Regions from separate parts of the Gardnerella sp. KA00243 genome, predicted to be linked through region 4. Evidence: riboswitches for the same ligand, from Rfam matches in the RefSeq annotation. Region 4 holds a riboswitch; each other region holds the start of a gene.
The links. A riboswitch is a leader RNA that binds a small molecule or an ion and turns the genes downstream of it on or off. The one in region 4 is predicted to bind thiamine pyrophosphate.
Positions count from the first base shown of each region.

Region 1 (8,082 bases), 540 kb from region 4:
ACGAGTTTCTTCATCGACAGCATCTAAATCAATGTTCTTTTCTTTTGCAAACTCAACAATCGGCTGTTCAAGAACCTTAACTGTGGACCATGCGACGAACTGTGAATCACCATGCTCACCCAAGCTATAGCCCTTCACGGCTTTTGGATGCACTCCGAAGAATTTACCAACAGCGCGATGAAGACGTGCAGAATCAAGCAATGTTCCAGTGCCAATAACTTTTTCATAAGGGAGACCAGTTGTTTCTTTATAAAGCTGGCAAATAGCGTCGCAAGGATTCGTAATATCAATTAGAACACCATGGAAGCCAGAAGCTTTAATCTTTGCGCCAACTTCTTCAACTTGAACACGATTATGTTTAAGTTCTGCGAAACGATCAGGATTTGGGACGTCTAAAAGCTTAATATTGCCCATAGCGCTTACGATAACTTCAACATCTTTCAAAGCATCGTAATCATTGACAGTAATGTTTACATTAAAAGGCAAATTGTCCATTGAATCCTCAAAATCCAATGCATCAGCCTTAACCTTAGCTTCATTCTTGTCATATAAGTACAGCTCGTCGGCGTAACCACCAACAACAAGCTGATGAGCAACAGCTGCGCCAACATTTCCCATACCAATAACTGCTACTTTTCGCATAATGAAACATCTCCTTCTGTTTCGATTTTCTCACAAAAATATCACCATTATGCGGAGAATGAAAGTAAATTTAAGAAAAATTTTTTGCGTGTTGTGATTTTTTCAAAAATATTTAATAAAAAACGGTCAGCCGTAAACACGACTGACCGTTAAAACTCACAGACTCAAGAAGCCACTAAGTTACTTAAAACTAAAAGTTACTTCATATACTTCTTGCAAGCCTTGAATGCGCTGTAACCAGCATACTGAGCGGTAGAACCAAGCTCTTCCTCAATCTCAAGCAAGCGGTTGTACTTAGCAATACGCTCGCCACGAGCAGGAGCACCAGTCTTGATTTGACCGGTGTTCTTAGCAACAGCAAGATCAGAAATGGTGGTATCTGGGGTTTCACCAGAACGATGGGAAACCATAGAAGTGAAGCCGTTCTTAGTTGCAAGCTCAATAGCGTCGAGGGTTTCGGTAACGGAACCAATCTGGTTCAACTTCACGAGCAAGGAGTTAGCTGCACCAAGCTCAATACCCTTAGCCAAACGCTTTGGATTGGTGACGAGCAAGTCATCGCCAACGAACTGCAAACGATCACCAAGACGCTTGGTGATTTCTGCCCAATCATCCCAGCCTTCTTCCTGGAATGGATCTTCGATGGAAACGATTGGATACTCGTTGATGAGCTTCTCGTAGTAATCGAGCATGTAAGCAGATTCGCGCTCTTCGCCATCGAAACGATACTTACCAGTTTCCTTGTTGTAGAACTCAGAAGAAGCAACGTCAAGAGAAATACCAATCTGCTTGCCTGGCTCATAGCCAGCGGCTTCGATTGCATCCATGATGTACTTCAAGGAATCCTCGTTGGACTTCATCTTTGGAGCGAAGCCACCTTCGTCACCAAGACCAGTAGCCAAGCCTTCCTTCTTCAAAACATTCTTCAAGGTGTGATAAACCTCAACACCAGCGCGCAAAGCATCGCTGTAGGTCGCGAAACCGTAAGGAGAAATCATATACTCCTGAATATCGGTTGCGAAATCAGCGTGAGCACCACCGTTCATGATGTTCATGTTTGGAACTGGAAGAATGTGACCATTGGTGCCGCCAATGTAGCGGTACAACGGAAGCTGAGCAGACTCAGCAGCAGCGTAGAGAGCAGCGAGGGAAACGCCGAGAATTGCGTTAGCACCAAGCTTGCCCTTGTTTGGCGTGCCATCAAGCTCAATCATCGTCTCATCAAGAGCGCGCTGATCGGTGGCATCCATGCCAATAACCTTAGGTGCGATTACCTCGTTGACAGCCTTAACAGCTTCCAACGTGCCCTTGCCTTGATAACGGGACTTGTCGCCATCGCGACGTTCCCAAGCTTCAGCCTCACCAGTAGAAGCACCAGAAGGCACTAAACCAATACCCTGAGCGCCATCTTCGGTCTCCAAATAAACCTGAACAGTAGGATTTCCACGAGAATCCAAAATTTCGCGTGCATATACGCTTTCAATAGCTGCCACAACTACTCCTTTATACCTATGGGTTGTGATGACTCTTCCAAGATTAGTGCGTTTTATGGACGTTATATTGAGTACCAGCGTATTTATGCCGTGAACGTTCACAATATTTTGATTTAATTCGAGTCATATGAGCCAATTGTATATTTTTAAGCAATATCGTTTATAAATATCGATTTCAAATATACATGTCCATACCCTTGGGAGATAATGACCACAGACACGGGGTGCGCAACTACATCGTGCCAAACAACAATACATACAGTGTTGCGCTGAGAATACACTCGTTGAACCTGATATAGCTAAAACTATCGAAGGGATTGTCGCATGACTTACAGTTCGCCTAATAAAGCGAAAAACATATTGAAGATTGCATTTAAAGCGGTATCTTCGTGTAAAGTGTGGATTTCAACCATCCTCATTTTGGTTTTGTGGTTTTTTACAACTCTTTCTCCAATCGAAGACCGTTCTTTGCCATCCCCATATGAAGTAATACAAGCTTTTATTGATTTAAACAACGAAGGCATATTATTAAAATCCTTAGGAATAAGTATTTTACGAGTTCTTTTAGGACTTTTGTTAGGAATTATTTTTGCTGTTCCTGCAGGCATACTTGCGGGAGGCAGTAAGCTTGGCAATATTGTAGTTGATAAACCAAGCCACATGTTGAGGTCAATTCCATTCCCGGCTTTAGCTCCAATATTAATAATTTTCCTCGGAATAGATGAAACGATGAAAATAGCGCTTATAGCTGTTGGCGTTTTTGGACCTATGTACGTTAATATTCGCGACGGAGTGCGTAATATTGATCCGAAACTTCTCGAATTAGCACAGGTTTATCACGTTAAAAAATCTACTATTTTTATATCTATTTTGCTTCGCGGTACACTTCCAAGTTTTATGACAGGTTTGCGATTTGCAATATCTGTAGCATGGGTTGCATTAGTGACTTGCGAAACAGTCAATTCTTCTATTGGAATTGGATACATTCTTTCAAGAGCGCAAGAATTCTTTAGGCCAGATCAAATGATGGCATGCGTTATTATGTACGCAATTGCAGGTCTTGGATCTGAGCTTACTGCAAACATATTAGAGTATCTTCTTATACCCGAACGCAGATTAGATAGAAAATCACGCCAATAATCTAGTAGTATCAACATTTTTCTAAAGTTAACTACTTTTTAAAATGCATTAAATTGCTTTTTAAGAATCAGTCAATATTTAGAATCAACAACCAAATAATAACAACCAAACAAACAACAGATAAACAAAACAACAAACAAAAGGAGCTGTATATCATGGCTAATTTAAAAATGCGATTTTCTAAAAAGAGCATTATTGCATTAATCTGCGCTGCTTGTGCAACTGTATCTCTTGCAGCTTGCGGAAACTCACAAAAATCATCAAGCGCTTCTTCAAAAGAAGACGCTGGAACTATGAGAGTTGCTTATCTTTCTACAGCAAATTATTTAACTACTTTGAAAAATGAGAAATTCCTTCAAGACGAATTTGGCAAATCTAAGGTAGTTTACACTGGTCCTTACACTCCAGTCGATGGTCTTACTGCTGTTATGAGCGGAAATGCAGATGCTACAACTACTGGAACCGGACGCTTCATTGATTTGATTGCTGAAGGACAACCATGGGTAGCTTTTGCGCTCGAATATTACAATGGTGATTCTCAAGGAATCGTTGCATCCGCAAAAAGCGGCGTGAAAACACTAAAAGACTTATACGGAAAGAAAGTTGCTATTATTCACAACGGTGATACTGGCGATTACATGCTTCACCGCGCATTCGATAAAAGTGGTTTAGACGTTTCTAAAGTTAACAAAGTTGAGATGAGCCCTAAGAACTTCCAGGCAGCATTTACTTCTGGACAGATTGATGCAATTTCCTCATTCGATCAGAATCTTGCTGCAGCAATGACAACTCCAGGCGCAAAATTGCTTGTAAATGCTAAAAAGTACGGCAATATGAATGTTACTATTCACATTGTTTCTAAGAGCTTTGCCCAAAAGCATCCGGATCTTGTTAAGAAGATGTACAAGGCTCTTGTTCGCGAAGCAAAAAAGTCTCATAAAGAAAACAATGTTATTGGAAACGCTTACAAGCAGCTCGGAGCAAGCGAAACTATTATTAAGCAAATTAAAAAGTTTGACAATCCAACTATTCGCCCAATCGATGAAAAAGGTTTGAAAATGATGGAAACTCAGGCTAAAGAATACGTGAAATATGGTTTAATTAAGCAAGCTCCAAAGAATTTGAAAGATTCTGTAATGGATTGCACGAAGTAAATTAATCCATATATCTATAAAACACATATCAGTAAAAACAAAAAATTAAATATCAAAAATAAATAATATATAACTGATTAATCAAAATTAAAACAAAGTTATATAACATGCTTGTATAACAAAGTTATATAAATATTATATAAACATGATTTAGAGCAACGCAGTAGGAGTAAATATGAACACTCAAATAGAAGACTATGAGACTAAAGATAACTCTTACTGCGTTACTCTAGAACATATTGGCGTGACTTTTAAAAATAACGCTAAAATATTGCGAGATATAAATCTAAATATTAAAAAAGGTGAATTTGTATCTCTAATCGGACGCTCAGGATGCGGAAAAACCACTCTTCTTAAAGTTATTTCAGGATTAATCAAACCTGATTCTGGAACAATAAACGTCACACAACATCAAGCAATAGGTTTCCAAGATGCAAGATTAATACCATGGATAACAGTAAGTAAGAACGTAGTTTTCGGCATGCAAGGAAACAAATCAGAACTAAAATCTATTGCAGAAAAAGCTCTTAACGATATGCAACTTAATAATTGCGGTTCGAAATGGCCATCAGAACTTTCAGGTGGTCAAGCACAACGAGTCTCATTAGCTAGAGCTTTAGTTCATAATCCTGAATTACTACTTTTAGACGAGCCTTTCGGAGCATTAGACGCTTTAACTCGTTTAGACATGCAAGATTTGCTTGATAATCTAAGACAAAAACATGGCTGGACCACGATAATGGTCACGCATGATATTTCTGAAGCAGTAAGACTTTCTGACAGAATTCTTATGATTAAAGACGGAATCATTGAGAAAAACTGGAATATTGATCGAAGCCAACTTGATGCACAAAAGCGTCCAAATAATCACGTTGAAATAGAAGACGAGCTTAGAGAAGCGTTACAGTAAGAACGAAAAAAAATAATTGATAAAGGCAACTGCAAAATAGCGGCCGCCTTTATTTATAAAATAAACACAAGAAAATTTACCAAGCAACGTCATCAAGAAGCTGACGCACCCAGGAGAGTATTTCATGCTCATGCATTGAACCAGACCCGAGTGAAGATTCAAAAGGAGCTGGAACAATAAGCATATGAGTAAGAGGACGATACTGCAATCCTCTATAAATACGCTTCAAACGCATCATCACAGACTCTTTTGGATCGACGCCAACAACTCGCACTGATTTTCCTTGAGAGCTGATTTGCGTAATACCAATCTCGCGTGCTTTAAAACGCAAACGAGCAACATCACACAAAGACTCAAATTCTTCAGGCGGATTACCAAAGCGATCAAGAAGCTCATCGTGAAGTTCTTGCAAATCACTATTATCCTTAGCAGCAGCAAGCTTCCGGTACGCTTCCAAACGAAGCTTGTCAGAAGCAATATAATCAACTGGAAGAGAAGCTTCAACAGGAAGATCAATAGTTACACAAACAGGCTCAACTCTTTCAGGTTCCTTATATTTTTCAACAGCTTCAGAAACCATACGAACATACAAATCAAATCCAACACCCTCAATGTGGCCACTTTGCTCATCTCCAAGCAAATTTCCAGTTCCGCGCAATTCCAAATCTTTCATCGCAACATCAAAACCAGAACCAAGTGCAGTATGCTGAGCAATTGTTGAGAGTCTATCGTGAGATTGTTGCGTCATAGGCTTTGAAGGATCATACAAGAAGTAAGCGTAAGCACGCTCATGACCTCTACCTACTCGACCACGCAACTGATGCAACTGGCTTAAACCGAATCTATCTGCGTGGTCGACAATAAGTGTATTCGCATTAGAAATATCAAGACCTGTTTCAATAATCGTTGTACAAACAAGCACATCAATATCTCTATGCCAAAAATCACGAATAACAGCATCGAGCTGCTTCTCGCCCATTTTTCCATGAGCAATAGCAACACGGACATCTGGCACAAGCTCCTGAATCTTACTTGCAACAGAACTAATATCTTCAACACGATTATGGACGTAAAAAACTTGACCGCCACGTAACAATTCACGCTTAATGCACGCAGCAACTTGAGAATTATCATACGCACCAACGTATGTAAGCACTGGAAGCCTATCTTCTGGAGGAGTTGCGAGAGTAGACATTTCACGAATACCAGTTACAGCCATTTCAAGAGTTCTAGGAATTGGCGTTGCCGAAAGACTTAATACGTCAACGTTTGTGCGCAAAGCTTTGAGCGTTTCCTTATGTTCCACACCAAAACGCTGCTCTTCGTCAATAATAACCAAACCTAAATCTTTGAACTTTATACTAGGATTCAAAAGCTTATGCGTTCCAATAACAACGTCAATGCTTCCATCTTGCAATCCAGCTAAAGTTTCTTCAATCTCTTTAGAAGTTTGGAATCTACTCATTGCAGCAACTTTTACTGGGAATCCTTCAAATCGATTTGTAAAAGTCTCGTAATGCTGTTGAACAAGCAAGGTTGTTGGAACTAAAACAACAACTTGCTTAGAATCTTGCACTGCTTTGAAAGCTGCACGTAACGCAATTTCAGTTTTACCAAAACCAACATCTCCACAAATTAAGCGATCCATTGGGATTGGCTTTTCCATATCTGCTTTTACTTCGTCAATAGTTGTAAGCTGATCAGCAGTTTCTTGATAAGGAAATGCGTCTTCCAACTCTTTTTGCCAAGGTGTATCTTTACTAAATGCAAATCCGCGAGATTGCTGCCTTGCCGAATAAAGCTTAATAAGATTTTCAGCAATTTCATGAACATGCTTTTTAGCTTTTGCTTTAGTTTGAGCCCAGTCGGAACCTCCAAGTTTGTTAAGCTTTGGTATTTCGGCACCAATATATTTACTCACTAAATCAAGCTGATCTGTTGGAATAAACAGCTTATCGTTAGGAGCATTACGTTTGCTAGGAGCATATTCAATTACTAAATATTCGCGAGTTGCACTACCACCCGAAACAGCAATATTACGTTGTTTCATACCAACAAAACGTCCAATACCATGCTGTTCGTGCACAACGAAATCACCAGGCTTTAGTTCCATTAGGTCGATTGCTTTGCGCCTGCGTTTTGGAGTTTTTAGTTGAGCTGATGCAGAAGATTTACCTGTCAGATCACGCTCTGTAAGAATCGCGATACGCGCAACATTATCAATGAAGCCATCCGAAATACTTGAGCGCACTGTAGTAAATTCATGTACACCAGTCACATATATAGCGCGTCTCAAGCGTGCAAGAGTACCAGAAGCCGCAGCTGTAATAGTTACAGCAAAACCATTGTCAACAAGAGAAGTGATACCACCAGAAACTTTCGATTCATCTCCTCGAAACTCTTGTGGCGCCGATGCTGGCAAAGCAATATTTCCATAAATTTGATTGTCAACACCAAAAGATGTTAATTTCCATACATCATGATTAGACAATTCTAACGATGAAATCGTTTCATCAAAATCCAAGAAATTAGCTTGATCGAATGTTATTGGAGCTCCAGAACCGTGTCCAGAAGCAGCAACATGCCAACTAGCCGCTAAGAATTCGTTAGCTGTAGCAGTTACGTCATCTGCAGCTCTACGGCATTTTTCGGGATCAGATAGAATAATAACAGATTCCTTCGGAAGCATATTTTGCACTGATTCCATGCGATCCACTAGTGCAGGCAACAAAGACTCCATACC
Region 1 is NZ_CP058375.1:337,350-345,431, reverse strand. It holds gene HXT50_RS01350 (L-lactate dehydrogenase) at 1-642, opposite strand, end outside; gene eno (phosphopyruvate hydratase) at 840-2,135, opposite strand; TPP riboswitch at 2,346-2,470, shown strand; gene HXT50_RS01340 (ABC transporter permease) at 2,460-3,275, shown strand; gene HXT50_RS01335 (ABC transporter substrate-binding protein) at 3,431-4,429, shown strand; gene HXT50_RS01330 (ABC transporter ATP-binding protein) at 4,605-5,339, shown strand; gene mfd (transcription-repair coupling factor) at 5,416-8,082, opposite strand, start outside.
Region 1: another riboswitch for thiamine pyrophosphate. It lies ahead of HXT50_RS01340 (ABC transporter permease); the one in region 4 lies ahead of thiM (hydroxyethylthiazole kinase).

Region 2 (8,082 bases), 290 kb from region 4:
TGCTTCAACAAAGCTTGGCGACCCAACTGGTATTGCTAACCGAGCTGAAAAGCATCAAAAGATTGAGGATGCTAAGAAGCAGATTGCTGATCTTAAGTATTTGAACAAGGCTCAAAAGCAGTATTATGAGGATCTTCTTGATAGCACTGATGCTTCTGATCATGCTGACGGCAAGGATGACATCGATGATGCTCTTGAGCAAGCGTTGAACTTGAACGGTGTGATGAAGCGTTTGGCTGATCTTGCTACGAGTGCAGACGCGCTTAAGAAAGATGATAAAGATAAAAAGTATTCTTCTGCTGAGCAAACTAAGAAGGATGCTTTCGATGCTGCTTTGAAGGCTGCAAACACTCAACTAGATAAGGTTGATGGCGCAGACAGCGACAATATTAACGCTGACGGTGCTAACGCTTTGTACAACGATTTGCTTACAGCTATGCAAGGCCTTGATAGCACTGTTAAGGGTGTTGGTTTGTACACTGACGACTTGCAAAAAGAATACGATGCTGATGTTGCTTTGAAGGATAATCCTGTATACAAGAATGCAACTAAGAATGTGAAGGAAGTATTCGACAAAGCTCTTGAAGCTGCAAAAGCTGCTCTTGAAAATGCAACAAAGAATCCAACTGCGCTTGGTGCTGATGCTGCAGTTCAGCAGAATGCAATCGGTGCTGCTCTTGCTAACTTAGTGAATGCTCGCAAGGCTCTTGACGGCATTGATACAACTGCATTGCAAGCTGAAGTCGACAAAGATAAGCCTTTGAAGAATGATGTGAAGTATAAGAATGCTTCTGATGATAAGAAAAAGGCTTTCGATAAGGCGCTTACGGCGGCTGAAGATGCAATTGCGGATGCTGAGGGCAGGAAACAGTTGGCTGCCGGCGAGGATCCAAAGACTCAAGAACAGAAGCAAAAAGCTGTTAATGATGCATTGGCTGCATTGCAGAATGCTGCTAAGGATCTTGATGGTAAGGAACAAAAGCCAACCCCGGCTCCTTCTGTTGATAAGAGTGATTTGAAGGCTCTTGTTGATGCTGCTGGGCAGGTGAAGGATTCTGACGCGTATAAGTATGCTGATGCTGATAAGCAGGGTGCTTACGATAAGGCTATTAGTGATGGTCAAAGCGTGTTAGCTAAGACTGATGCTACGGCTGATGAGGTTGCTAACGCTGTTCAGGCTATTACTACTGCTAAGACTGCGTTGGATGGTAAGAAGCCAGAACCAACCCCGGCTCCTTCGGTTGATAAGAGTGGTTTGCAGCATGAGATTGCGAATAGTGGTGATGTGAAGAAGTCTGATGATTATACGAATGCTCCTTCGGATAAGAAGCAGGCTTATGATCATGCTTTGGATCACGCTAACGAAGTGAACAATAATCCGAATGCTACACAGGATCAGGTGAATCAGGCTACTGAGGATTTGAAGAAGGCTGAGAATGATTTGAAGCCAACTCCAAACCCGATTCCAACTCCTGGTGCCGGAACTGATAATACTGGAACTGGTGCTGGAACTGGAACTGGAACTGGTAATGCTGGTTCTGGTTCTGAAGCTGGTTATGGTGTGAATGATAATGCGCCTACTACTGTGGATAAGGGTGAGTTGAATGTTCAGATTCAGGGTGCTGAGTCTGATTTGCAGCCTGGAAATGCTGGTAACGGTAACGCTGGTGCTGGTGCTGGTGCTGGTGCTGGTGCTAATACTGGTAATTCTGCCAACGTAGCTGGTAAAGCTGGTGCTGGCGCAAACTCTGGTAATGCAGGTAACGCTGCTAACACCAATGCTGCCAACGCTAACGCTAATAATGCTAATGGCGTAAATTCTGCTGTTGTGAATGCTGCTGTTGAGAATAATCCGGCTGTGAAGCAGGCGGATGCTCAAGTTGCTAAGGCTCAGGCTGTTGTGAATGCTGCTTTGGCTGAGGCTAAGAAGGTTGCTGCTGATCCTAACGCTACTCAGGCTCAGGTTGATGCTGCGGTTAAGAATCTTTCTGCTGCTCGTAAGGCTTTGGCTGCTGCTAAGGCTCATGCGGCTGATGTTCGTGCTTCTGTGCGTGCTCAGGTGTTGAAGAGTGGTAGTGTTGCTCAGCTTAGTAAGACTGGTAGTGACGTGTCTGTGTTTGGCTTGTTTGCTGCAACTCTTAGTGCTGCTGGTGCTGCGCTTTTCTCGGCTAAGCGTCGTGGTACTTCTCGTCATAGTAATAAGTAGAATATTTGCTAGCTGGTCTGGTTATTGCAGATCAGCTAGTTTTAGAGCTGCTTAATGTTTGCTTAATTGTATTCAGTAAGTTTGCTGAGTATTGGGTTAATTAGCATAATGAAGTTAATGTAAAATGTGCCTCACTTTGCGTCTTTCTTTACTACGCAAAGTGAGGCATTTTTGTATGCGAATATTTTTATCTAACACGAATTGAAACAGTCTTGAAAATATGGGAGAATTACCACATGACTACAGTTATTATGCATACTTCTGAAGGCGATATAAAAATCAATTTGTTTGACAGTAACGCGCCTGAAACCGTCAAAAATTTTGTTGGCTTAGCTACCGGCGAGCGTGAGTGGCTTGACCCATTCAGTGGAAAACCTTCGCATGAGCCATTTTACGATGGTTTAACTTTCCACCGCATTATTAAGGACTTCATGATTCAGGGTGGCTGCCCACTTGGTAACGGAACTGGCGGTCCTGGATACGAGTTTGACGATGAAATTGACGCATCCTTGAAGTTTGATAAGCCTTATTTGCTCGCTATGGCAAATGCTGGAAAGCGTCGCGGTCGTGACGGTCGTTTGCATGGCACTAACGGTTCGCAGTTCTTCATTACAACTGTGCCAACTCCATGGCTTGACGGTCACCATACAATTTTCGGCGAAGTTGCTGACGATGAATCGAAGGCGGTTGTCGATAAGCTCGAGGCTGTCGCAACTGATCGATCTGATGCTCCTCTTGAGCCTGTAGGTATTATTTCTATTGAAGTTTTGTGATTAAACATTATGTGATTTAATATTCTTTAATACTACAGTTCTCAATTACTAATCCGACATTTTCTATACGCTTGTGTACAGAAAAGGTCGGATTTTTGCTGTAAGGCGGCAGAAACTTTACAAGCGTGCAACGAAAAGGTCGGATTAATAGAATCTAAATGCGAATATAAAGAAAGCGAGTCTTATAGCAAGCGTAATAGCTCACTATAAAACTCGCTTTGGTTTATATCAACCTTCTTCTATTGTTATCCGTTGTAAGTATTGTTATTGAAGCACTTGCAATTCAGTTTTTGCTTCCGTACTTCTGCATTTTATGCTTTCACGCTTTGATACAGCGATGAGCCGGATTCTTGGAACTTTTTGCTCATCTCTTTCATACCATCGGCAATTGCCTGACTGCGTGCTTCTTCAACGAGCTGCTCCTGCTGAGCTGCTCCGCCAAAACGCTTACGAATATTTTGCGAAATAGCCATCGAGCAGAACTTTGGTCCGCACATCGAGCAGAAGTGCGCCATTTTTGCCGGCTCTGCAGGAAGTGTTTCGTCGTGGAAGGCGATTGCGGTATCCGGATCGTAGCTTAAGTTGAACTGATCCAACCAGCGGAACTCAAAGCGAGCCTTACTGATTGCGTTGTCGCGATCCATAGCATGTGGATGGTGCTTAGCAAGATCAGCTGCGTGGCAAGCAATCTTATACGCAATCACGCCTTGCTTCACGTCGTCCTTATTAGGCAATCCCAAATGTTCCTTAGGAGTCACATAGCAAAGCATTGCAGTTCCGTATCGTGCAATCTCCACGCCACCAATTGCGGAAGTAATGTGGTCATAGCCCGGTGCGGTATCCGTAGTCAAAGGACCAAGCGTATAGAATGGAGCATTCTGGCAAATCGCCTTCTCCATCTCAATGTTCATACGCACAGTGTCGAATGGCACGTGACCAGGACCTTCAATCATCACCTGCACGTCATGCTTCCAAGCGATCTTTGTAAGCTCGCCAAGTGTCATAAGCTCGGAAAGCTGAGCCGCATCGTTAGCATCAGCCAAGCTACCTGGACGCAAACCATCGCCCAAAGAGAATGCAACATCGTACTTTGCGAAAATCTCGCATAATTCTTCAAAGTGCGTATACAAGAAGCTCTCTTGATGATGCTGCAAGCACCATTCAGCCATAATTGAGCCACCACGAGAAACAATACCGGTTACGCGGTTTGCAGTAAGCGGCACGTAGCGAAGAAGCACGCCAGCGTGAATAGTCATGTAGTCAACGCCCTGCTCGCACTGCTCAATAACAGTGTCGCGGAAAAGCTCCCAGCTGAGCTTAGAAGCATCATCCTCAACTTTTTCCAAAGCCTGATACATTGGAACTGTTCCAATTGGCACAGGGGAGTTGCGCAAAATCCATTCGCGCGTTGTGTGAATATCGTTACCGGTGGAAAGATCCATAACGGTATCCGCACCCCACTTCGTGGCCCACGTAAGCTTTTCTACTTCTTCGTCAATAGACGACGTAACAGCAGAATTACCCATGTTTGCGTTGAGCTTAGTTAAGAAGCGTGAGCCAATAATCATAGGCTCAGCTTCAGGATGGTTAATATTGCAAGGAATTACAGCGCGTCCTGCTGCAATTTCTTCTCGAACTAGCTCTACATCGCAATTTTCGCGCGTTGCAACGTATTGCATTTCCGGAGTAGTAATTCCGTGACGAGCGTACCACATTTGCGTAATCGGATGATCTGCGCCCTTCATTGGCTTATGCGTGCGACCACGCCATTCTTTAGAAGCTTTGCCTCGCTTAATTGCGCGCTTGCCGTCGTCTTGAAGATTGCGCCTGCGACCCTCATATTCCACAACGTCACCGCGGTCGCGAATCCAGTCAAGTCGAAGCGGAGCCAAGCCTTCCTTCGGATCGCACTTTGGACCTTCAGTATTGTAATCCTTAAAAGGCGGGTTAGGACCTACGCCAGGAGTATCCGAAAGCTTAATTTCCGTATAAGGAACTTCCAAATCGTAAGAACCATATTCATACTCAAAATGAACTGGAGTTGTTTTGCGAATATGAGCTTTATCGCGCTGAGTGCAACCACGAGCTGCAATGTCAACTCGCTGTTGTTTAGCTAATTTCGCAGCATCCTTTGCTTCTTTAGCGTTAATAAAAGTTGGTTTCTTTTCTTGAGTTTCTGAAGATTTTGATTCAGAATTTTCTGCAACTATTACTCGCTTAGCGTAGCCGTGCTTTTCTTCGCCTCGCACAGCTTTCCAATGTTCAACAAACTCACGCATAGTTGATTCTGGTGTTTCTGAAGAATACAGTGCTTCAGAAACGAACCATCCTGCAGCCTTAGTGTGAGCGATTGTATCGATATCGTCGAGCGCAGTTCTTCCGCCAACTAGAACTGGGAAATCACTTGCGGAACAAATCGTATTAATTTTCGCTTCGTCCAGCGTTGTGTGGTTTGCTTCCAATTCGTAAGCGGCAGTAGTGCTTTCGCATCCTTCTTCAGGATTGTGCATTGCTGTTACGCAAATGTAATCAATGCATCCATCTGGCAGTTCGTTTATTACTTTAACTAAGCTTTCGGTTTCAACAGATAAGCCGATTACAGCATCTTCGCCAAGAAGTGCGCGAGCCTCTCTAGGCTCCATGTCGCTTTGTGCTAAATGCACTCCGTCAACTTTGATGCTTTGATTGCGAGCTTGCCAAACGACATCAACACGTTCATCGATAACAAAAGTTACAGAATCGCATTTGTTATTGTCTTCGATGATTTGTGCAATATCGCGTGCAATAGTAGTGATTTCTTTAGCGTTTTCATTGTTGCAATGAAGACGAATAAAAGTCGCTCCAGCGCGCAAAGCATCATCGACAATATCTGTAAGTGGACGATTATTACAAGCTTGTGGGTCTGCAATAAAGCAGGCACTTAGATTAAATTGATTACGCATTGATGCGTACGGATAATTCGATGTCATACTAAAATCGTTGCTCCCTACGTTGTATTAACTAACAGGTTCGAAGGGTTAGGCAAATTAATACCATCTCAGCCTTCTTTCGAAAGCACCCCTGCAAAATGTCGAATTACCAGTAAGTTTACACGATTATGTGCATTTAATTGGTGGTGGGTATGTTGCGAAATTCTTTAGCGTTCGTGATGATTGATTGCGCGTGAAATAAAATCTCCCAAGCTTTGCACAATCTGCACGAGGATAATGCAAAGAATAACAGCCACTGTCATCACATCGTATTGATAGCGCTGGTATCCGTATCGTATTGCAATATCTCCGAGTCCGCCTGCGCCAACTGTTCCAGCCATTGCGGAGAATCCAAAAAGCGTAATAAATGTAAGCGCAGCTCCGCGAATTAGCGAAGGTAAAGCTTCCCACAGCAACACTTTGCAAACAATTTGCAATTTGCTTGCTCCAAAGCTTTGTGCTGCTTCAATTAAGCTTCCGTCAACTTCGGCTAAAGATTGTTCAACTACTCTAGCAACGAATGGTGCAGCAGTAATTACCAGTGGCACAATAGCTCCAGGAACTCCCAAAGAAGTGCCAACTATGAGACGAGTAAAAGGAATTATTGCAACTAATAAAATAATAAACGGCACAGAACGCACGATGTTAACAATCCAGCCTAGAACTGCGTTAATTGGCGCGTTAGGGCAAATACCTTTTTTGTTTGATGTAATGAGAAGTACGCCAACTGGAAGTCCAATAAGGTATGCAAAAAGTGTTGCAACTGATGTCATTACGAGTGTGTCTTGCACGCCTTCAATAAGTAAGTCACCGTAGTCGTTAAAAAATTGTGTAGCAGCTTCTAACATTGTTATTTCACCTCATTGGTAAGCGCGTTTGTTTGTGCGTCTGTTGCCTCGTTTGCAAGCGTGTTTGTAGTTTTAGCACGATGATTTTCTTGTTTTTCATCTGCAATAAGAGTTCGCAAAATATCGCTTTGTGGATTTGCAAAAAGCGTATCCGTGTCACCTAATTCCACAATGCGTCCGCCATCAATCATTGCAACTCGGTCGCAAATATTTCGTGCTACAGCCAGCGAATGTGTAATAATAACAAGTGTTACGTTGAGTTCGCGGTTAATTCGGCGCAATAAATCAAGGATTTGCGCAGTAGTTGTGGAGTCCAGTGCGCTTGTTGCTTCATCGCAAAGCATAATCGACGGATTATTCGCCAATGCTCGTGCAATTGCTACGCGCTGCTGCTGTCCGCCTGAAAGTTGGCTAGGGTAGCGGTTTGCAAAATCTTTTAAACCAACTAAGTCAAGCAAGTAGTTTGCGCGTTCTTCTCGTTCCTTTTTTGCAGTGTGATTTAACTCTAATGGGAAAGTGACGTTTCGCAATACTGTACGTTGCTGGAAAAGGCTAAAATTCTGGAAAATCATGCCAATATTAGTGCGTACTTTTGCAAGTTCTTTATCTTTTACTTCGCTAATATCATTTCCGTCAACAATAATTTTGCCAGAAGTTGGTCGCTCAAGCAGATTCATGCAACGAACTAGCGAAGACTTTCCTGCACCAGAAGAACCAAGGATTCCGAATACTTCTCCCGATTCAATAGTCAGATTAATGTCGTGTAATGCTTCATTCGCTTTGCTACCTTTGCCGTAGCTTTTGTGAAGATGTTCGATCTGAATCATGCTTTTCCTTAACAGATTATTGCTTTCTGTGTGAAATATACTTCGTTACTAACTAGAGTTACTAACTAGCGTCATTAACTAGATTATTGACTAGCACGCACATTACGTATATTACACGCTTATAAAATAATGTCGCAAAGCATACACGAAGCATACACATGCGGCATTAGGTGGCTACATTGTGAGTATTATTTAGAAAACAGGAAGCACAGCGCCTTTGTAAGTTTTAGTAATATAGTCGCGCACTTCGCTTGTCTTCAAAGCTTTGAGTAAGGCTTTGATTTTTGCAAACTTTTCAGAGCCCTTCTTTACTACAATAATATTTTCATAAGTTTTAGCCGCAATGCCACCAACTTTTTCTGAAGTAAGTGGGTCTTTAGTTGGGTTAAAACCAGCTTGAATAGCGTAATTGCCATTCATGGCAGCAAGATCCACATCCTTAATGGCAGTAGGAACTGT
Region 2 is NZ_CP058375.1:586,414-594,495, reverse strand. It holds gene HXT50_RS02360 (hypothetical protein) at 1-2,206, shown strand, start outside; gene HXT50_RS02355 (peptidylprolyl isomerase) at 2,443-2,979, shown strand; gene thiC (phosphomethylpyrimidine synthase ThiC) at 3,291-5,948, opposite strand; TPP riboswitch at 5,946-6,051, opposite strand; gene HXT50_RS02345 (methionine ABC transporter permease) at 6,116-6,796, opposite strand; gene HXT50_RS02340 (methionine ABC transporter ATP-binding protein) at 6,799-7,623, opposite strand; gene HXT50_RS02335 (MetQ/NlpA family ABC transporter substrate-binding protein) at 7,816-8,082, opposite strand, start outside.
Region 2: another riboswitch for thiamine pyrophosphate. It lies ahead of thiC (phosphomethylpyrimidine synthase ThiC); the one in region 4 lies ahead of thiM (hydroxyethylthiazole kinase).

Region 3 (8,082 bases), 430 kb from region 4:
AGTACTGGCTGCACTTGTAAGGCTTACTTGTTTCAGATTTTCAGTGTTTTAAGTTGAAGACTTATTTTATTTGTTTGCTTACTTGCTTTCGTCATCGCGCTTTGGAGAAGATGGTGTTGCACCCTTTTCAAGCACTCGACCTGGACCTGCAAGATAAGCTGCGCGGCCTGCTTCAATGCCAAGCTTGAATGCTTTAGCCATAAGCACAATATCGTTTGCAGTAGCAACTCCAGTATTTGCCATTACAGCTGCAGCACCCATTTCCATTGCTTCAGCAGCCTGGCTTGGAACGCCAATGCCAGCATCGACAATAACAGGAAGATCGATTTCGTCGATAATAAGCTGAATAAACTTCTTAGTTTCAAGACCCTTGTTAGAGCCAATCAAAGAGCCGAGAGGCATAATTGCAGCAGCTCCAGCGTCGCGCATTGCCTTAGCAAAGTACAAATCTGGATACATGTAAGGAAGAACAGTAAAGCCTTCGTCAGCCAAAATCTTTGTTGCTTGCAAAGTAGCTTCATTGTTTGGCAACAAATACTTGCGATCAGGAATAATCTCAAGCTTGATGAAGTTTCCGCAACCCATTTCGCGAGCAATATGTGCAGTGTTAACTGCTTCCTCTACAGTTACGCATCCGCTAGTATTAGGCAAAATGGTAACGCCTTCTGGAATATGCTTTAAAATTCCTGCAGCTTTCTCGCTATAACGAATTGCTACAGTAATCATTTCAGCTTTAGCACTATTTACTGCGGCATCAATAAGCTCCTCAGAATACTTTCCAGAACCCAAAATGTATCGAGAAGTAAACTTCTTACCACCTAATTCTAAATAATCTTCATTCTCCATAATTTCCTCCATTTTTTATCCATTTCAACGCTTCTAACGCTTCTAAACTTGCGATAATCGAAACATAAGGCAAATACAAGCCTTCTTCAGGAGAAGACTTAAAATCACCTACTAAGCACACGTTTGAAAGATGCTTAATTTTTACGTTCTTAATATCTCCTAGTCCAGATAAGCCAGAAGCGGTAATAACATATTTGTTAGGATGATTCATGAAATAGTCAAGAACCATTGCTTTTGATTCGCGATTGTCGAATGCTTCAATAAACAAGTCGGAGCGCTCAGCAATCTCATCTAACGATTCCGGCGTAACTTTTTGTACGAAAGCTTCTACTTCAACGTATGGCAAAGTTTCATTAAGCCGCGCTTTAGTAGCAGATACTTTGTGTTGTCCAATTTCGTTAATCGTATAATTTTGACGGTTTAAATTCGAATACTCGATACTGTCAAAATCGTAAATGTACAACTTTTTTACGCCGGCTCGCGCAAGCATTAACGCAATATTTGATCCCAAACCGCCGCAGCCAAGTATTGAAACTGATTGTTGAGCAAACAAATCATTATCTTCCTTTAGCTGACGTTTAAGAACTTTTGCGCGAATATCGTCACTTTCCATTCATCCTCCTCCCATAATGCTAAATACTTCAATTTTTGCGTTATCTTTAACTATGAAAGTTTCAAAATCTTTGCGTTTTACTAATTCACCATCAACTTCTATTGCAACAAAAGTACTGTCGTAACCTTCGCGCTTAAGTAGTTCAAGTAAATTCTCGTTCTCAACATAATCCACAGTATCGTGATTAAGTTTCAGCACACTTACCTCCTTTCTGTAGAATATGCTTTAAGTTTTGAATATTACGTTAAATATTCTATCTAAGCCTTAGCAGGATGAAGAATAAACTTGCCCTTGAAGCCTTTGCAAACGCCATTTTCTTTGCTGTAAATTTCTTCGCCGCGAAGCAAAGTTCTTACCACCTGGCAGCCAATAGTGCGACCAACGTATGGGCTGAACTTGTTTCGATACTCAAGGTCTTCAGCTTTAAGAACATAAGGAGCATTTGGTTTAATGAATGCAAGATCTGCGTCATAACCCAAACGTATGCTGCCTTTTCCTTTCAAATCGAAGCGTTTTGCAGAATTGCTGGAATTCAATGCCACAAATTGAGTCAACGACATTCCGCGCTTTTGCACAGCTTCATCAAAGAACACATCAACATCGTTTTGAACGCTACCAATACCACCCCAAGCTGTGAAAGCATCATCAGTTTGCTTCAAACTCAAAGGAGCTGGCGAATGGTCGGAAACAATGAAGTTAATAGAACCGTCAAAAACCTTTTCCCACAAGCCATTCTGGTTTTCCTTGTCACGAATTGGCGGAGTGCACTTAGCGATATTTCCAATTTCGTCAAGCTCAGAAGTGTCGAAATACAGGTAATGGTTGCAAGTTTCGCAGCTTACGTCTACGCCATTCTTACGAGCGTCAGCAACAGCTTGAGCGCCTTCCGGTGAAGAAACATGAACAATATGAATTCTGCATCCAGTTTCTTTAGCAAAAAGACAAGCGCGTTCAATCGCTTCAACTTCAGTGAAAACAGGTCTGGTTGCTACGAACTCAGAAAGTTTTCTAGCTCCCATTTGATGAGCTTTCTTTCCAAGCTGGTCTGTAATAGGAGCGTTTTCGCAATGCATAATCAAAATTTTGCCGGTTTTTGCAATCTGCTGCATACCGGTGTAGAGGGAATAATCGTCGCAATTATACAAATCAACTTGCAAATCCTTGTCACCAGTAGTGCCGAGGAATGCTTTGTAATTAACGACACCCTGCTTATCTTGCTCGCATATTCCACCGTTTAGATTTTGCGGCTCCAAACCACCAGTTTGACCAACATCAACCTTGAGCTTTCCGTCGGCTTCTTCAAGCACTGCTTCAAATGACTTTCCATCAGTAGTAGCAGGAATCTGATTGCAAGGCATTTGCAGCATTGTAGTAATACCGCCTTTTGCGCCGGCAGAAGTTGCTGTTACAAAACCTTCCCAATCGTCGCGAACGCCGCCGCCTGGAGCGTTAATATGAACATGAGAATCAACTTTTCCAGGAACAACTATTAAATCAGTTGCGTCAATAGTTTTATCGGCTGTAAAGTTGCTTCCAAAAGCGGCAAACTTGCCGTCTTTAATTGCTATATCGGCTTTAGTTGCTTCATTATCGAATACAACCAAACCGTTTGTGATTACTACATCGTAGTTCATATTATTTCCTTTCTTTAGCCATTGTTGGCTGAAAAACTTTTGATAGTAATATTTGACACACGAAGCCTACAGCGCATCCCACAATCCATGAGATTTGAGTAAGCGGTGAAAGTAGAGGAATTATCTGCCCGGAAAGAGCAAATAAAAGCCCAAGTATCGTAGAAGTATAAGATATCCAGTTAGTTCCAGAATAGGCAGATTTTGACGAGCTATTTGTATCGTAATAAATTTGATCAAGATCAATATGCGTGCGCTTTACTACGTAATAGTCGGCAAGTAGAACACCTGCAATAGGGCCTAAAAGCATACCAATAAGATTCAAGAAGCCTGTAATATTAGCCATAAACTTCCACGGCATTAACACAGTGCTTACAAGAGCTGCAATAACTACGCCACGCTTATAATTTACAAATCGCGGAGCTAAAGCAGTTAGCTGGTATGCTGCAGGAACAATATTGCCAGTAGCATTTGTGCAAACTGTAGTAAGTAGAAGCAACCCAGTAGCTATTGCAATTGCAGGAAGACTATCCCACTTGTTTATGATAACAAGAACATCTGTAATAGTTTCATGGTAAAAAAGCGATCCGCCCACTAAAATAACTACGCTTGTAAAAGCAAAAAGCGCGTAACTCAGCAAGAAGCTAGCAATTTGACCTTTTAGTTGAGCCATAGTTGACTTTGCGTTTTGCGTAAAATCAGCAATAGAAACGGCAGGAGCAGCCCAAACGCCCAGTACAGAATTTACAACCATCATCATGAAAAGCCCAAGACCGTAATTAGTTGGCGCTTGAACAGTAGCATGATATTGCATGATTGCAGATAAACCACCAGCACAGCTAATAGCCCATACGCTCATGCAACCAAAAACAACGTAAATAAGTGGGCTTAATACTACAGTTAGCTTATTAAGAGTCTTTCCTCCGCCTAAACCAATCGCCAAATTAAGCAACCAAAATATTGCGAAGGAAATAATAATAGGTATGTGCGAACCTACAAATGGTATTTTGTTTCCAAAAGTAAGAAACTCAGGGCAAATTTTGCCAACTAGAATCTCTAAAGCTTTCGCACCTATATATGTTTGAATTCCATACCAGCATATTGCAGCAACTACTCCCCTGAGGAATCCTGGTAGTTGAGCGCCTGCTTTTCCGTATGTTGCTCGCAAATGCATAGAAAACGGTATGCCGTATTTGGAACCTACAACACCGTTAGCAACCATGACAATTGCTGTAAGAATTGCGCCAAGCATGATACCAATCATTACGTAAATTGGAGAGTATCCCATTAAAAGGAATGCGCCAACTGCAGCATAATTAGGAATATTGTGTACAGACTGCATCCACAAAGTGCAGAAATTAAGAGCGCTCATTGTGCGTTTTTCTTGCGGCTTTGGCAGTAAATCTTCGTTAGTGTAGCCGCGCTCGCGGTAACAGTCCAAGTTTTTACTAGCTACTGGCTCATCTTGTAGCAGTTTACTAATTTGCATGCGCACCTCCTTACTTTTCTTGTTTGTAAATTTGATTCTTTTTGTGTTTTGAGTTTTGAGTTTTTTTGAAAGTAATAATCGCAACTTTGCTCAAAAATAAAAAAAGATACGAAAGGATGTCGTACCCGTGGTGGTGCGCCCCTTCGTATCAGCCTCTTATTCGTGAATAAGCGTTGTACTCTCATTCGATATTCACTTTTCTTCGCTGCGATTAATTAAGCAGTGAAGTTTGCATCGTATATGCCTTTTGTATCCTTCCTAAATTTCTATTTTTTGATTTTCGTTTGGTTTTCGTTATCTTTTTAGTTGGTTTTTTTAGTTAGTCCTCATAAGCCAAACTATGCAGAGCATCTCGTAAAAGCTTTACTCCGTGAACAGCGTCTTGCGGATCTGTGTACTCTTCTGGAGCGTGACTAATACCATCTTTTGAAGGAACAAAAATCATTCCGGATTTTACAAACGGAGCAAAAATTTGCGTATCTTGACCAGCACCTGAATGCATGACTCTGTACGCATAACCTTGCTTATTAGCTTGATCTTTCAAAAGATTAATAATATCGTCGCTAAGTGGTGTAGGATCGTCAGACATCCACTTATCGATCTGCGCTGTAATGCCATAAGACTTGGCAGTTTCGTGAATATCCTCGTCGAGTTCCTGCAAGAATTTATCAAGAAAAGCTTTATCTGTATGACGGCAGTTCATTGAAAAAGTAACTTCTCCAGGAACAATATTTACTTGATTTGGAACTACGCTGATTCTACCGAAAGTAAGTACCAGTGGGTCGCCTGCTTGCTTGGCTTTGTCAAGATTCTTGGCGATTATATGAGACATGCAATCTACTGCATCGTGCCTGTAGGACATCATTGTTGTGCCAGCGTGATTTTGTACGCCTTTAAGATGAATATCCCAACGGTGCTGACCGGCAATGCTAGTGATAATACCTAAATCTTCGTGATTGCTGTAAAGCGTTGGTCCCTGCTCAATGTGTAGCTCAATCCAGGCTTCAAGATTTGCGAACTTAGGTTGAGTTGTTTGATAATTGAACCCAGCTTCACGCATTGCTGTTTCGAAAGGAACACCTTCACTGTCGCAAATATTTTCTACGTCCTCTTTTTTGGCTAGCCCGAAGAAATTCTTTGAACCCCAGAATACGTATGGGAAACGTGAGCCTTCCTCTTCTGCTAAGCAGATAATGCGAAGACTTTTCTTTGGCTTTCCATATCTAGTAAGTAAATTCTTAATTGCTAAATAGGCTGCAACTATTCCAAGTTGGCCGTCAAAACGACCTCCTCTTGAAACTGTGTCAATATGCGATCCGCAAGCTATTATGCTTTCTGGTTTTTCGCATCCTTCAACAGTTGCAATTAGGTTTCCAACTTGGTCGAATTCCACAGTCATACCGAGTTTTTCAAATCGTTGACGAAGAGCAAAAAGAGCCTGTTTCCAAGATTTTGTGTAAAGAGGTCGAGTAACTCCTTGTTCTCCTGGTTTTTCTGTGAATCCTGCAAGCCAGCTTATGGCCGATTCTATAGTTTCAGCACTTATGCTGCTATCGATCATGTGCAGTATTCCTCCTCACTTGTGCAAGTTTTCCCAAAAGTGACATTCAGGCGGATATTTTTTTGGTTTTGGTGTTTGGTTTTTAGTTTTTAATTGTTTTTTAAATCTTTTTTTAATTGTTTAGTTGATACTCGTGTAATTGCTACTACTTTGTGGCAACGCAAGATGTCACGAAAATCGTGACAGAAAGAAATCACTTATTGTAATTGCTCCCTACGCATGTCTTAACAAAACAGGTTCAAAGGGTGTTTCTCAACTGTTTCCAGTACCCCTGCAATTTTCACTTGTACTCGGACGAGTATAGCACGATATTAAATGAACTCAAAATGAACATTAGTATGTGTGTTTCTGTGAAGAAATGATTGGTTGATTGATTGACTGGCTGGTTGATTGGTTGATTTGTTGACTGATATGAGATATTGCTTCCATTTGTGGTTGCAGGTATGTTCGGCTGCAAAAAATTTTCATATGTAAGTTAGGAAATAAAAAATAGCCAGATAACAAAAAACGCAGTGCTTCTACACTGCGAACATATTGTGGGTGATATAGGAATCGAACCTATGACCCCTTCCGTGTGAAGGAAGTGCGCTAGCCGCTGCGCCAATCACCCAAAATTTTTTAATTATGTGTGAAAGGCAATCCTTTCGAGTGGGCGATACAAGGTTCGAACTTGTGACCCCTTCCGTGTCAGGGAAGTGCGCTACCACTGCGCCAACCGCCCGGTTGTGTATTAAGCTAACCCGCTTAATCGAGGTGGGTACGAGAGTCGAACTCATCTATACGGCTTTGCAGGCCGCTGCCTAACCGCTTGGCTAACCCACCGTAAGGTCGAATAACTCATCGGACCTAGAGCGGACAACGGGACTCGAACCCGCGGTCTCAACCTTGGCAAGGTTGCGCTTTACCAACTAAGCTATGTCCGCAATGCAACTTTACTGAACAATGTCAGCTCCGAAGCACGAGTAACTACTATACCCGAAATATTTACAAATGCAAGCCCTCGCCTATTTTGGCGTGTCGTTTGGTGGTGTTTTGGGGGAATGACCAGCTCTTTTGTAATAGTTAATTTTCCCGTTTTCTACTATGCAAACGCAATTCAGCTTCGTATCTTTTCTAGATAAACGTTTTTGAACAATAGTATTTATTGAATCATTTGTTACATTGGATATTATAAAAAATAAAGCTATAATGAAAATAACGCGAGGGCCTCGCAGCTGCCGTTTACGTCAGATTGTTAGTCGAGGGGTCCCTCGCAATTTTCATTTTAAGTGTTTTTTTAATATAAGATTTATTCATCTTCGTCGTAATCTGCAGAATGTTGACGACGTTGGATCCCTAGTTATCTGCCATTTCGTTATATAAATCAAGATAGTCATCGTCAATAAGATTGTATGTTTCAACAATAAGATTGCAAGGAGTATCTTGCTGTTCCCATGCAAAACTTAAGTAATCTGCTAATGCTTCATAAGACTCTCCTGCGCATGTAGCATTACTAGCTGCTTCTTTGCAATCTTCATTCATGTATGGCTCAGCATAGGGACGAAGTTTTTCAGCCATGTCATAATAAATTTTCTGCATGTTCATTAGCTTTTAACTCCTCTCTTATCTTCTATAACTGTGAACGCAGTATTAACACGCACACTTTTTCTTTTCTTCACTCAACCTTTGAAGAAAATATTGAAAATGGTACTCCTCAGACTAATGTTCCAGTCTTGAAAGCTGGTTGTCGAGGATCACACGCGCATTAAGATCACCCCCCCCCCCATAGGTGAAAAAGACGATTCCAGTCAACCTAAATGGCTATAACTTCTAGGAATCACACACATATTCAGAAAGGATCTAAAGTGCCATGGCGCGTCATTGTCAAGAGGACGAAAAGGAAAACCGCCCTTGCGCCACGGCTTTGCTAGGCTATCACTATACATATCGAATGTAAACACAT
Region 3 is NZ_CP058375.1:443,686-451,767, reverse strand. It holds gene HXT50_RS01775 (thiazole synthase) at 79-846, opposite strand; gene thiF (sulfur carrier protein ThiS adenylyltransferase ThiF) at 836-1,459, opposite strand; gene thiS (sulfur carrier protein ThiS) at 1,460-1,657, opposite strand; gene allB (allantoinase AllB) at 1,717-3,093, opposite strand; gene allW (allantoin permease) at 3,095-4,579, opposite strand; gene HXT50_RS01750 (hydantoinase/carbamoylase family amidase) at 4,899-6,140, opposite strand; TPP riboswitch at 6,334-6,423, opposite strand; tRNA gene HXT50_RS01745 (tRNA-Val) at 6,678-6,750, opposite strand; tRNA gene HXT50_RS01740 (tRNA-Val) at 6,790-6,861, opposite strand; tRNA gene HXT50_RS01735 (tRNA-Cys) at 6,892-6,962, opposite strand; tRNA gene HXT50_RS01730 (tRNA-Gly) at 6,991-7,063, opposite strand; gene HXT50_RS01725 (hypothetical protein) at 7,476-7,724, opposite strand.
Region 3: another riboswitch for thiamine pyrophosphate. It lies ahead of HXT50_RS01750 (hydantoinase/carbamoylase family amidase); the one in region 4 lies ahead of thiM (hydroxyethylthiazole kinase).

Region 4 (8,082 bases):
CAAAAAACTGCGCTGCTCCGAGGCAAAAACTGCAGATTTATCATTATTTGAAAGAAGTGACGCATTCACAGTCAATTTAGAAGCAGAAATCTTAGAATGCAAAATAATATTCGCTAAACTTTCTGCGCCAAACATAGTGCTACGAGAAGCAAGATTTGGCCACACACGTTGTTGCAAAGTAGGCATCCACACAAGATTCCAATGTTTTCCAACAGAACCAGCAGGAGTAGTAAGCGTTACAGCATCTGGGACAGGCGCTACTTTAGCAAGAGAATCAGCTTCAATTTCCATGCCACGAACTTGAGCTATAAAATCTGCAATACTTACAATATTTTCTTGTTTAAAAGTATCGTCAAACGTATTCATTGACGAGATATCAGAAGAAACATATGAAGAAACGTAATCAAAAAGACGCATTGCAGCATCCAAGCGATCGTTAGCTCGATAACCTTCCGAATTATGCTGTAAAGACATACGCTGCCAACGCTCAGCAACATGACAAATATTCCAAGCCTCACCAAGAGCGTATTGAGCACTACTCAAATCAGGATTATTGTGCATACGAGAAGCGAGAATTTGCACGTTTTTCCACAGTTTTACAAAAGATGCAACGTGCGGATTCCGAGGTGCCATATTCTGCAATATTTGCAACACTGTAGAATCTTTACGAACATTAGAATCATCATCTATAAAACGTGCAACATCTGCTACACAAAGCAAATAGCATGCATCAAGAGACAATGGCATAAGCTCATTTGAACTGCCATCAATACGACTATTATCAACCAAAATTTGAGATTCAAAGTACGCTTTGCTTTGCGCATTATGAAGCGAATTTTGCAACAAATCCCAGTTATGAACAAGATTTCGCAAAGGCGCATTAGATTCAAAGCTCTTGTTATTTTCACAATTTTTCTCAATTAAAACAGCCGAAAGAGAAGAAAGAGAACGCATAAGCGAATCTACAGAATATAACTTCGCAGGTATTTCAACGTCTAAATCACCGTAAAATCCAGAATCGCTCTTAGTAATCGAGGAAAGTGGACTATCCATAATATTCTGAACTCGCAAACGCACCCACGAAGCCAAATTTTGCAAACTTCTACCATGTTTTACTTGCTCAACAATTCCAGAAAAACCGTGCTGCGCAAATTGAGCAAGTTCAATAAGCGCAAATAAACCTTGCACAAACGGCTCATCTTTTAATGGGCGAGTTACTAACGAGTATCGCACAGGAACTCCAGAAGCGCGAAGCTGCTCGCCAAAAAGACGAACAGTGGAATTGTCGTGCGCAATTAACGCCATATCGCTCCACTTGCGCTTATTATTTACGTGAGATTGCTTCATTTGCCAAATAACAGCATCTAATTCCTCGCGCTGTGAACGATATAACGCTGTAAAAACAGTGTCATCTGAGTTTAGATGAGAATTTTGTGGGGTTTCTATAGGCTCAATCGGTAAGGACCCTACAAATTTTGGCATTTTCCAAGGGCGATTTGGGAGCGCAACATCTGTTTTATATTGCGAAGTAAGCGAAAGAGAAACGCGCGAAGCGAGTAATTCACGCATCGAAGGTGCTTGGGTATAATTTGCAAAAGTTGGATCTGCAGAATAATTTTTAGAAGAATCAGCAGAATCGTCGGAAGAATTTTCGCAAGAATCAGCAAAACCCGTATATTCTAAAGTTTGTTCAGCAGCATTCAACTCATCCAAAGCTGCAGAAATTGCATAATCCGGGTACGCTCCTCTAAACGATTGCACAGATTCATCCGGATTCGCAAGCAAAACTAAACGCGTGCCAATCTTCGACAAAGTCTCAATAAAACTCAAACCAGCCAAAGTAATATCTTGATAATCATCGACTACAAGAAGAGCCGGAATTTCAGAAGAGTTTACTAAACCATGCTCGCCTAATTCGCGCGCAGATTTTGCGCCCTCAACCAACAGTTGCGAAGCGTCAAGTCGGAAAGAAGATTTATAAGTGTCGGCAATTATTTTTCGATATTCAGCTCGCAAAGCAAACGCCAAACGCCATTGAGTTAATCTACGTTTAATAAGCACAGACGTTTGTAAAATATCACTATTATTGGCGTAAGATTGCTCGTCACTAAGAGCGCAAAGAACTGAATTTTCGCTTTCAAAATCGCTAATACCAAGCTCATCTAAACGAGCGAGCATATCGCGCAATTGATGCATAAAAGCGTTGTTAATATCGAAACTATCTGCCAAAAATTCTGGAGACGAAGAAGCTGCTTGAGCAGCCTGAGTTGTTGAAGGCGCGGAAGTGTTAGAAGTGGCGGAAGTATTAGAAACTGCGCAAGTTAATGGAATAACCCATTGAGACGTTTCAAAATAATCCTTAAAAAGCGCGCATATATTGCAATCACCATTATCTCCACACATAACATGCTCAATGTGTGCGCGCAAAACTTTACGAAGCAAAGAATCCTGCTCAGCACCATTTAGCAGCTTAGGCGAAGGCTCATTCTTTAACTTACAGCAAGCAGAAATGATATTAAAAGCTAAAGAAGCCAAAGTGCCAACTGGACGAGACTGCTTACTCACACCAATTTGACGAATAATAATATTGTCAATTTTTGAAGCAAGAACACGATTTTGCACAGCCATCGCAGTAACATTATGCGACCAACGCTTATAGCCGGAAATTGCTGCGCGCACAGCAAACTGCGTTTTACCAGTATTCGGCGCACCATACACAAGCAACGCATTAGTCACATTGCCAGAAGAATTGCGTAACGTACCGTCAAATAATGCTTGTAATGCAGTATCCTCACTCATACGCTTAATTCTAGCAATTAGGCAATAGTGGCGCGCAACAATACTATTCTTTTAATATTGCACGAGCGCGAGCATCCTTAAGCGCAAGAAATACACTGCCGACACCAATAAAAATAAGAGTAAACACAATTAACAAATACGCAACACCAACGCCCAAAGTAGTGGCATTAAAAGTTTGCGGTGCAAAGCCGAACCAGCCGGCAGGAGCGCCATAATTGAGGAAATTATAAGGCGCGCGCATTGCATGAACACCCCAACGAACACCAGCAAACTCGCTAAGCATAGCAGCATAAGCAACATAAGCAAGAGGCGGAACAGTAGAAACATACAAATGTGCGCGAGTAGAGCGGAAACGATAATCAAAAAGCACAAAATCAGCGATTGCAAGAAGCGGCGCAACTGCGTGAACGCAAAGGCTGCTGCATCCGTTATTCATGTAAGCGCCGACAAAACCAAGCTTATTGGTAGGTGCTAAGAAACACAGGTACAAAGTGAATGTGACAGCAATTGAGATGGTCATCATGAATTTGAAAATGTACCAAGCGTTGGATTTTGAGTCGAACCATGCGCAAGATGCTGCGAAATCTTGCTGGGAGGCGGAAACTGGCTGCGCTGCTAAATCTACAGAATTACGAGCACGCATAAACGCAGCTGTATCAAGCAAAAGCGATCCAGCAAGAGCTACGCAAATCATAAGGTTAGAAAGATTCGTAAAATAAGTGAAGGTCATTAAGCCTTCCCACGAAGCAGCCATACCATAAACAGATGCGATGATTGCAATCGCGCGTATTGCTGTGCGTGTCGCGTATTCGCGCGCTGTGAGCGGAGTCTTTTGTTCTAGCATGGAATCGTTTGCCATGTTATCTCGCTTTCGTAACTTCTATAATCTACTTTTTATTTACTATATTTATGTTTACACAGTTGAAAGCAAAAATATGTAGAAGAAGTTGCAAAAATGCGGCGCGATTTTTGTAGATTCCTGCAAGTGCTGCAAAACAAGCAAAATGAGACACTAACGCAAAAGAGCGTAAGTCATGAACAAAAGATATAGTCGAAGGATGGTTCGGAGTGCGCAATTGCAACAAATTGTGAAGTCAAGCGCTGAGATTACATCCGTAAAACCTGATCTAGATAGTGCTAGCGAAGGGAAACATTATGACAACATGCAACACTGAAAAAACAAATACCTGCAACGAAGCAAACGAATACTGCACAAGCTCAACAACGCAAGTCGACACATGCTTCTCTGTACGCGCACGCCGACGTATGTTCCTTAACGACGTGCGTCAATGCATCGAACGTGTGCGCACACAGCAGCCACTCACCCATTGCATCACGAACGTAATCGTGCAAGACATTACAGCCAACGCACTGCTCGCTGCAGGAGCATCGCCAATTATGGTAACCGATCCAGAAGAAGCGCATGCACTTGCGCAAATTGCCACAGGCGTGCTCATAAACGTTGGCACATTCCATCAGCCAGAAACTTCCGAATACATGCGCGCAGCTGTTGAAGGATGCGAAAAAGCTGATACTCCGTGGGTGCTTGACCCGGTTGGAATCGGCGTTCCAGCACTTGCACCTCGCGCGCGCTTTGTACACGAAATTATTAAGCACCACCCTACTGTAATTCGTGCAAACGCTTCCGAAATAATGGCACTTGCAGGCAAAGAAAGCAACGGAAAAGGCGTAGATTCTCACGATAACGTAAACGACGCGCTTCAAGCTGCTCGCGAATTAGCTAAAAAATACGGATCCGTAGTGGCAATTTCCGGAGAAAAAGACGCGATTTACGCTCACGGATGTTTAGCTCGCGTAACAGGTGGCCACAAAGCTATGACTAAGGTAGTTGGAACAGGTTGCGCTTTGGGAGCGTTAGTTGCAGCATACGTTGGCGCAAACCCGGAACGTCCGCTCGCAGCAACTGTTGCAGCGCACGTGCACGCAGCAGCGGCTGGAACTTGGGCAGCTCGCCAAACCACAGCTCCAGGCACTTTCCGCACACTGTGGATGGATGCGCTTTCAACTCTTAGCGTAAATGATATGTTTAGTTTGACAAATATTGAGTTTACGGTGGAGCCTGTTGATTGGACACTGTATTTGGTAACGGATCCGCGCATGGGAAATCGCCCGGAAGAAGAAGTTGCAGTAGAGTCAGTTGAAGGCGGAGTTACAGTTGTGCAATTGCGCGATAAGTATTCCAATGACGCTGAAATTTCGGCCAAGGCGAAGAAGTTGCGTCACGCGCTTATTGATTCCGGACACGGCGATGTGCCTGTGTTTATTGACGATCATGTTGATTGCGCAGCTCATCTTGGTTTCAACTTGCACGTTGGGCAAAAGGATACGCCGTTTGTTGAGGCACGAAAGGCGATGCCAGCAGAGTGGATGGTTGGGCTTTCTTGCGCTCGACCGGATTTGATGGAGAAAGCTTACCGCGAGTGCAAAGAAAACGACGTTCCACTGCCGGATGTGATTGGCATTGGTGCAGCTTTTGAAACGCATACGAAAGCGCACGACGTGCCTCCACTGGGAGTTGAAGGCGTAAACGAAGTTGCGAAAGTTGCGCACTCTATGGGCGTAAAAACGTTGGCAATTGGCGGAATTCACGAGAACACGGTGTTCCCTATTCGCGGTCTTGAGCTTGACGGAGTTTGCACAGTGTCGGCGCTTATGTGCGCTGAGGATGCTGGGAAAGTTGCGCGCGAGCTTAAAAGCGTGATTACTGAGTAAAACTGGCACGCGTGCGCGACGACCTGCTTTCGCGCTTAGAGCGTAGCGCGCGAAAGCAACTCGGAGCGGAAACTCGCTTAAGCGCGAGCGTTGGCTGGTTTTGGGAACAAATGCCGGAAAATTCCCGGCATTTGTTTACGAACAGAGCTTCGATGTTCACACAGTTTGCTGAAGGATGCGCACGGAATGGTTTACCGGTCCATGCCCGCGCTCGCCGCCGCGCCCAACATGCAATTCACTCCCAGCCGCAATCGCCTCACGAAGCCACGCCGTTGACCATTCAAGCGCGCGAAGTACAGTATCGTGATCACTCAAATTCTTTCCCTCGCGCAAAGCAAGCCCAATTTTCGTAGCAAGCGCAGAAGAAAGCGAGCAACCAGTTCCGTGAGTTGTGCTTGTTTCAACTCGTTCGCTTGGTACGTGACTTGCGTAGCCATCCGGGAAAACCGCAGTATTTCCAACGTCTTCGCCAGTTAAGTGCCCACCTTTTACGATTACAACAACGCTGTTTTTTGCAGCCAACTTGCGCGCCTGGTTGCAAGCTTCCTCAAAATTTTCCGCAACACTTGACTCGCACAAAGCCGCCAATTCCGGCACGTTTGGCGTCACTACATCAACGCAGCTTATAAAGTTTCGCATCGCATTTTCAGCACTTGCCTCAAGCAAGCGCTTCCCGGAAGTTGATATCATAACTGGGTCTAGAACGCTTACAGGAACCGGATTATCACGCATCCAGTCTCGCATTGCTTCAATGTATTCTGTGCATCCGAGCATGCCGATTTTTAGTGCATCAACTGTAACGTCGTCGTACACGCATGAAAGTTGTGTGCGGAAAAAGCTTACTGGTGGCGTGAATACTTCGCGCACCTCGCATGTGTTTTGCGCAACAAGATTAGTTGGTATACACATGCCGTAACCGCCTGCCGCCATGATTGATTTAAGATCTGCCTGTATTCCGGCTCCACCTGTCGGATCTGTGCCAGCTACGCTTAGCACGCGTGGAATGATTGGATTTGATTGCTGCGAAAGCGATTGCGTATGTTGCAAGTCGTTCTGCTTACTTGATACTAGCGTCATATTTTTTATTATATTGCGTCGCGCTCGTTTGTGTTCAAGTAGGTCGTTACTAGCGCAGTGATATGTACCCCCTTTTCTGCATCAGTGTCCGAAGGTAGGCAAAATCACACTCATGCAGCGCGACGACCTGCCTGAGCGCTGCGATTTAGCGCGCGAAAGCAACTCGGAGCGCCGAGCTTGCTCAGAGTTGAAAGCACAGTGTGCTTTCAACGCAAGCGAGGTCTGCCTTCGTCTCGATTGACGAAGGCAGGGCAGAGTTGCGTGGTTGCGCTTTAGAAACTAAGTTGTGACTAGCGTGCGCTGACGACCTGCTTGAGCGCTGCAATTTAGCGCGCGAAAGCAACTCGGAGCGCCGAGCTTGCTCAGAGTTGAAAGCACAGTGTGCTTTCAACGCAAGCGAGGTCTACCTTCGTCTCGATTGACGAAGGCAGGGCAGAGTTGCGTGGTTGCGCTTTAGAAACTAAGTTGTGACTGGCGTGCGCTGACGATCTGCCTGAGCGCTGCCATTTAGCGCGAAGGCAACTCGGAGCGGAAACTCGCTTAAGTTGGAAGTCCAGTGGGCTTCCAACGCGAGTTTCGTAAGCGAGCGCGTAATCCACGCGAGCGCCAACTGTGCCAGCAACAAAAAAGAGCTTCAAGCCCGAAAGCTTGAAGCCCCATTTTTATATTAGATTAGCGCAATCACTCAGCTTCGTCGCCATAATCGCTCTGACCACCCTGATCGTCAAGGAAGTCATCTGGATTAAAGTCGTCGCCGAGCTTCATATCACCAAAATCAATGTTGGAGAAGTCAACATCGCCCATATCGCTCTCACCGAAGTTCGAAGGCGTGCTATCTGCACCGCCCAAACCAAAGTTCGGATAAATAGAGTCGCGAACCTGAGGATCCGGCTCCACACTAGCATTGCGGTAACGTGCCAAACCGGTACCAGCTGGGATGAGCTTACCGATAATCACATTCTCCTTCAAGCCCTTAAGGTCATCTTCCTTCTGGCTCAAGGCGGCCTCAGTAAGCACACGCGTAGTCTCCTGGAACGATGCTGCAGAAAGCCAAGAATCCGTAGCCAAAGAAGCCTTGGTAATACCCATAAGCTCTGGTCGACCAGCAGCAGGCTTTCCGCCGTTCTTTACAGCAGCCAAGTTTGCCTCGCGGAACTTTGCTTGATCCACAAGCTCACCTGGAAGAAGATCCGTATCGCCAGAATCAATCACCGTAATACGGCGAAGCATCTGGTGCACAATAACTTCAATGTGCTTATCGTGAATATCAACACCCTGAGAACGGTACACGTTGTGCACTTCTTCCACGATGTTCACCTGAGCCGCACGCGGACCAAGAATACGCAGAATCTTCTTAGGATCCACAGAACCTTCAATCAGCTGCGTACCAACCTCAACATGGTCGCCATCTTTTACAAGCATTGGCGCACGACGAGTCACTGGGTAAACGATTGGATCAATCGTAGTGTCGTC
Region 4 is NZ_CP058375.1:872,495-880,576, forward strand. It holds gene HXT50_RS03350 (PD-(D/E)XK nuclease family protein) at 1-2,799, opposite strand, end outside; gene HXT50_RS03355 (hypothetical protein) at 2,843-3,658, opposite strand; TPP riboswitch at 3,854-3,965, shown strand; gene thiM (hydroxyethylthiazole kinase) at 3,955-5,532, shown strand; gene thiD (bifunctional hydroxymethylpyrimidine kinase/phosphomethylpyrimidine kinase) at 5,689-6,609, opposite strand; gene HXT50_RS03370 (DNA-directed RNA polymerase subunit beta') at 7,291-8,082, opposite strand, start outside.